2 linked regions of the Puniceibacterium sp. IMCC21224 genome follow. The protein of the gene in region 2 interacts with the protein of the main gene of each other region in a pairwise test. Links are inferred from orthologs where the notes say so. Each region holds a gene or a part of one and is shown on either strand. Other genes may lie near its edges. The genes, in order: IMCC21224_RS02560 and def.

Evidence for each region.
Region 1: the proteins of def (region 2) and IMCC21224_RS02560 interact in binary tests that used the Escherichia coli proteins (3 or more experiments, as listed by UniProt). The link is inferred for Puniceibacterium sp. IMCC21224 from one-to-one orthologs.

The regions. Positions count from the first base shown.
Region 1 is NZ_LDPY01000001.1:555,475-558,695, reverse strand. The notes cover bases 308-3,205. They hold IMCC21224_RS02560 (aspartate-semialdehyde dehydrogenase), read right to left. Parts: upstream 2,319-3,205; coding sequence 1,296-2,318; downstream 308-1,295. Other genes in these bases: IMCC21224_RS02555 (nucleoside-diphosphate sugar epimerase/dehydratase), read left to right, coding at 2,802-3,205; IMCC21224_RS02565 (hypothetical protein), read right to left, coding at 723-1,067; IMCC21224_RS02570 (carbonic anhydrase), read left to right, coding at 308-690. In the rest of the region: more of IMCC21224_RS02570, read left to right, coding at 16-307; more of IMCC21224_RS02555, read left to right, coding at 3,206-3,221.
Region 2 is NZ_LDPY01000001.1:739,447-742,735, reverse strand. What follows is about bases 267-3,232. They hold def (peptide deformylase), read right to left. Parts: upstream 2,026-3,232; coding sequence 1,507-2,025; downstream 267-1,506. Other genes in these bases: IMCC21224_RS03370 (MalY/PatB family protein), read left to right, coding at 2,139-3,232; def (peptide deformylase), read right to left, coding at 1,013-1,510; def (peptide deformylase), read right to left, coding at 522-1,016; fmt (methionyl-tRNA formyltransferase), read right to left, coding at 267-472. Also shown: more of fmt, read right to left, coding at 1-266; more of IMCC21224_RS03370, read left to right, coding at 3,233-3,289. UniProt on the Escherichia coli protein: Removes the formyl group from the N-terminal Met of newly synthesized proteins. Requires at least a dipeptide for an efficient rate of reaction. N-terminal L-methionine is a prerequisite for activity but the enzyme has broad specificity at other positions.

The sequences.
Region 1 (3,221 bases), 180 kb from region 2 along the record:
ACCAAGGAGAGCGAAATGAAGGCTGCCAAACCCCTGCCTGCCTACCTGGTCCAGCGCTATCAGGGCTGGAAGGCGACAACCTATGCCGACAACGCCTCGTGGTATCGCCGCCTTGCAACCGAAGGCCAGCGCCCGCGCGCGATGGTGATTTCGTGCTGCGACAGTCGGGTGCATGTCACGTCGATCTTTGGCGCGGATTCGGGCGAATTCTTTATCCACCGCAACATTGCCAATCTCGTCCCTGGGTATGAGCCGGACGGCGCGCAGCACGGCACCTCGGCGGCGGTGGAATATGCCGTGGTTGCGCTCAAGGTGGTGCATCTGATCGTGCTGGGTCACTCCAACTGTGGTGGCGTCGCCGGATGCCTTGATATGTGTTCCGGCCACGCCCCGCATCTTGAGGAAACGTCAAGCTTTGTGGGACGCTGGATGGACATCCTGCGGCCGGGCTACGAACGGGTCAAGGATGAACCGGATGATGCCCTGCGCGCCCGCAAGCTGGAAAAAGAGGCGGTTCTGGTGTCGCTTGAAAACCTCATGACCTTTCCATTTGTCCGCGAGGCCGTCGAAAGGGACGAACTGACGCTGCATGGTCTGTGGACCGAGATCGGCGCCGGCGGGCTGGAATGGTATGATCCCAGAACAACAGCATTTGTTCCTGTCGCGGACCGGGCGGCCGGCGGTCTTTAGCCGCTCGGCCAATGGCGGATCGTCGGCGGGTATCAGGCTAGGTGGCCGCTGATCCCGTCGCGATGCGCCACGACGCAGGGTCGGCCCAGACGTGCGGCCAATGTGCGCAGCGGTACGCCCAAGGTCGCACCGGTGCAAAGCGGCGTGCCGGTGTCGGCATTGATCAGCACCAGATGACCTTCGCGAAAGGCAATGCCATAACCCTTGATCCGCAGCAGGGTGGACAGGTCCGACCAACTGCGGGCTTTTTCCATGATCGGGGTGAGAAAGGCGCGCAACAGCGCCTGGGTCTCACAATCCAGAGGCGCCGGCAGCGAAACGATGGCGTTCGTCTGATCAGCGGCCGTTGAGGATACCGGAGGCAACTCGTACTGCATCGTATTTTACTTTCTCGATTCTACGATATTCAGTAGTGCCACCGCTTTTCGGCAAGAACAGGGCCATTTCGGGCCCATTTTCATCTCGCCGTCAAATTGTGACAGAAATGTCGCCGAACAGGCTTGAACGCACTTGTTTCAGCGAAAATTTCGCGCTGCGGTTTCGAAAACCGCAAACGGGCCACCCACCGGCGGCCCGTAGAATACAATCGCGGGGGTTTGACAGGATCAGCCTTTTTTCAGGACCCGCTGGCCCAGCACTTCGGCGATCTGTACCGCGTTCAGGGCGGCGCCCTTGCGCAGGTTGTCCGACACGCACCACAGGTTCAGCCCGTTGTCGATCGTACTATCCTGACGGATACGGCTGATAAAGGTGGCAAAATCTCCGACGCATTCGACGGGCGTGATGTATCCACCGTCCTCACGCTTGTCGATAACCATAACCCCCGGCGCCTCGCGCAGGATGTCGCGAGCCTCGTCCTCGTCCAGGAACTCTTCGAACTCAATATTGATTGCTTCCGAATGGCCGACAAAGACCGGAACCCGAACGCATGTCGCCGTAACCTTGATCTTGGTGTCGATGATCTTTTTCGTCTCGGCGACCATCTTCCATTCTTCTTTAGTCGATCCGTCGTCCAGAAAGACATCAATATGCGGGATCACGTTGAACGCGATTTGCTTGGTAAAGGTCCGGGGCGGCTTGCTGTCGGTCGGGTTGTAGATCGACTTGGTCTGGTCCCACAACTCGTCCAGCCCGGACTTGCCCGCGCCCGACACCGATTGGTAGGTCGACACCACAACCCGCTTTATCGTGGCGCGGTCGTGCAGCGGTTTGAGCGCGACAACCATCTGCGCGGTCGAACAGTTGGGATTGGCGATGATGTTCTTTTTGGAATAGCCCATGATCGCGTCGGCGTTCACCTCGGGCACGATCAGCGGCACGTCAGGATCGTAGCGGTAGAGTGACGAATTGTCGATCACCACGCAACCGGCCTTGGCTGCCCTCGGGGCATAGATCTTGGTCGCGTCGGACCCAATGGCAAACAGCGCCATGTCCCAGCCAGCAAAATCAAAGGTGTCCAGATCCTTGGTCTTGAGTGTCTTGTCGCCAAAGCTAACCTCAGTGCCCAGTGACTTGCGGCTCGCCAGTGCGACGATTTCGTCCACCGGGAACTCGCGCTCGGCGAGGATGTTCAACATTTCGCGGCCAACGTTACCCGTGGCCCCTGCGACAACTACTTTGTAGCCCATGGATGGCTCCTTCTTGGTGGGTACTTGCAGCACAGACCAATGCCTGCGCCGCGTGCGCGGTCCTTATCGCAGCACGTGGCTGTGTAAAAGGGGTGTCTTGCGGTCTGCCCTGTGCCTGCGCGCCGTGACATATGCTTAGGTTTTGAACATATTCCGCGAATCGCCCTGTGCCCCTTACTCGCCTCAACCACAGGTTGATTGCGCGCCGAGCCGCCGACCAAATACAGATAAATGAAAGATTATTTCGCCAAATCGCCCAATTGATCGGCATTTCGTCGGTGGAATCCTGCCAATTTCTGCAAGTGCAGCATTTGTCACTTGTCTATTGTTTGAGCGGTCGCATAAATGTTGGAAGTTGTTAGAAGGAATCAGGTGTGCCGTGTGTCTCAGTCTCAAATTCATATGAATGTGACACTTGGACGGCAAACCGTTATTTGAAAATAAGTTGATCACGACTGCGTAATCGCAGAGGAGCCAGTTTCGATGCTTTATACGATCGCGACATCACTGACGCGGGCTCAGAAACAGTATTTCTTCATGTTTATTGACGTGGTGATGATTTTCGCCGCCTTTCTGTCCGCTTTGCTGCTCAATTCCTCTGTCGCCGTCGAAGTAGACGTATTGTGGCAGATCGCCCCTCTTGTTGTCATCATGTCGCTGCTCGGGCTGCCAATTTCCAGCTACCTCGGGCTGCCCAGAACCAAGCTCAACGCTTACGAGATGCGGGGCGTTTGGGCGACGGCGCTCTATTCCATCGCGGTCAGCGTGATTGGTGCGGCGTTCAACGGGCTGTTTTCGCCGCGCCTTCCGGTCGAGGTGTTTCTGATCTTCAGCGTGATGTTTCTGGTCTATGGCGGCGCGTGGCGCGTCGGACTGCGCCAGTTCGTGCTCAACGTCTATCGC
Region 2 (3,289 bases):
CGACGGCAATCGCCACCGATTGACTCAGCAGCACTGGCCCGGTGTCCAGCCCCGCCTCCATCTGCATGATGCAAACCCCGGTTTCTTCATCCCCAGCCATAATGGCGCGGTGAATCGGTGCTGCCCCACGCCAGCGCGGCAACAGCGACGCGTGGATATTCAGGCAGCCCCGCTCCGGCGCGGCCAGAACCGCCTGCGGCAGGATCAGACCATATGCCACCACAACAGCGATTTCGGCATCCAAGGCAGCAAATTCGGCCTGCGCCTCGGCGACGCGCAGGCTGACCGGATGGCGCACGTCCAACCCCAAATCCAGCGCCCGCTCATGCACCGGGGTCCGACGCAACCCCTTGCCGCGCCCGGCGGCGCGTGGCGGTTGGCAATACACTGCCGCTACCTCGTGTCCCGCCGCGACCAGCGCGTCGAGCACCGGCACCGAAAACTCGGGCGTTCCCATGAAAATCAGCCGCATGCCCTACCTCTCTTGAAATCCGCCGCGTGGGGCCATTGCGCCCGCAGGATCAGCCCGATTTGCGCGCCCGCCGGATGAGCATGTCCCGCTTGATCTTGCTCAGATGATCGAAGTACATCCGCCCGTTCAGATGGTCGATCTGGTGCTGAACGCTTGTTGCCCAAAGTCCGACAAAGTCACGTTCTTCGACTTCGCCATCCGCATTCAGAAACCGAACAGTCACGGCGCGGGGGCGTTCGATCCGGGCCCAGACACCGGGGAGATTCGGGCTGCCCTCATCATGACCGCGCAATTCGACGCTCGCGTGCAACACTTCCGGGTTGGCCATGCGCACGGACTGACCGCGCGCCTCAGAGGCGTCAACAACCGCCAGGCGGAGCATCTCTCCGAGCTGCGGCGCCGCCAGCCCGACGCCCGGCATCGCATCCATTGTGTCGATCATGTCAGTCCATAGCGCACGCACGGCATCGGTGATGACATCCACCGGCATCGCCACCTGACGCAAGCGCCGATCCGGCCAGGGGATGCAGCGCCGTGCCGTCATACGCGCGCCTCGTATTGCGCGATCAACGCCGCGCGGGCCTGCGCCCCGAGCCGGTCAAATGTGACCAGCCCGTCAAGATGATCCAGTTCGTGCTGCGCACAGATCGCCTCGGACCCTGTCATGTCGCGCCGCTGGCGAACCCCATCAACATCTGTAAACGCCAGCGTTATTTCCGTCGGTCGCGTCACACAGGCGGTGACACCGAGGATCGAAAGACATCCTTCGTCGCCTTCGGCCACCGTCTCGGACGCTGTGATGATTTCGGGATTGATGCAAACCAGCGGAGTCTTCTCTCCGGTTTTCCAGCCTGTATCCATCACAAACACCCGGACCAACGCGCCAACCTGCGGCGCCGCCAGCCCGCGACCGGGGGCGGCATACATTGTCTCAAACATATCGTGCACCAAATCGGCCACATCAGCGGCGTGGACCACCGGCACGCAGACCGTGCTAAGTCGCGCGTCTGGCCAGGCCAGAATTGGCAGCACGCTCATGCGCGCGCCTGGTCGCGCTTGAGCTTGACCATCTTGCGGGTGATCAGCTGGCGTCGCAGCGGCTTGAGATAGTCGATGAACAGCTTGCCTTCGAGATGGTCGATCTCGTGCTGCACGCATGTTGCCCAGAGGCCGGAAAAATCCTCTTCCTGCGGGGTGCCGTCGCGGTCAATCCAGCCGACACGCACGTCGGCAGGGCGTTCGACATCGGCATAATGGTCCGGGATCGACAGGCATCCCTCTTCGTAGACATTGCGATCATCCGAGGAGGACAGCACCACGGGATTGAACATCACCAGCGGGCGCGGTGCTTCGGTGTCCGATTTGACGCAATCCAGCACGATCAGCCGACTCATCACACCGACCTGCGGCGCGGCCAGACCGATGCCGGGGGCGTCATACATTGTCTCAAGCATGTCGTCGGCCAGGTTACGCAGCCCGTCCGACAGATCGTCGACAGGCTCTGCCACTTTCTTGAGGCGCGGATCGGGGTGCAGGAGAATATGCCGTTTCATGCCTTCCATCTAGGACAAGCCGCCCCTGCGCGCAATATCCCGCCCCGCCGCATCTTGCACCTGCGCGCACAGCCGTTAACGTCCCGGAAAACGTGCAGCTGAGGTAAATACTGATGACCAGCCCATTCGACCTAGATATCGACCGCCGTGGCTCTGGCAGTTCCAAATGGGACTTGATGGAGCCGCTGTTCGATGTCTCTCCCTCAGATGGCCTGGCCATGTGGACCGCGGATTCCGACTATCCCACAGCGCCCTGTGTTCTGGATGCGCTGCGCGCCGCGCTTGACCATCAGATTTTTGGCTACCACTCGGACAACGCGAAATACACCAGTGCAATCCAGTGGTGGATGCAGACCCGCCACAACTGGAGCATCGACACCGACTGGATCGTGACGACCCAGGGGCTGGGCAACGCCATCGCGCTATGCCTCGATGTCTGGAGCGATCCGGGTGACTCCGTCGTGATCTTTTCGCCGGTTTATCACGAATTCGCACACAAGGTGGCGCGGGCCGGACGCGAACTGGTCGAATGCCCGCTGGCGCGTGACGGCTATCGTTACATGCTGGACCTCGACGATGCGCAAAGCCGCCTGAGCGGGCGCGAAAAGATCTTGATCTGGTGTTCGCCGCAGAATCCCTCGGGCCGGGTCTGGACCCCCGACGAACTGCGCGCCGTCGCCGATTTTGCCGCACGCAACGATCTGCTGCTGATCTCGGACGAAATTCACCATGACCTGGTTTTTCCCGGCAACAGCTTTGTGCCGATGGATATCGCCGCCCCGGATGCGCGCCCGCGTCTGGTGACGCTGACTGCCGCCTCCAAAACGTTCAACATCGCCGGCCAACGCACTGGCAACATGATCATCGCTGACCCGGATCTGCGCGCTGCGATGCAAAAACGTCAAACCACGCTGGACTACAAGCCAGGGATGCTGGCAATTCAAATGATCACCGCGGCCTATTCCCCGGCTGGTGCCGCCTGGGTCGATCAGCAGATCGCGCATCTGGACGGAAACCGTCAAAGCTTTGACGCGCTCGTGAATGCGATCCCCGGCGTGCGATCCCTGCCGCTTCAGGCAACATATCTCGCGTGGGTGGATTTCTCAGGCACCGGGATGAGCTATGACGACTTTGCCGCCCGTGTCCGGGACGACGCCCGCATCGCGGTCAGTCCCGGCCCAAGCTTTGGCGCCGGTGGCGAGACGTTCGTGCGCGTGAACCTTGCCACATCGCGCGCCCGCGTGATCGAAGCAGGCAAACGTCT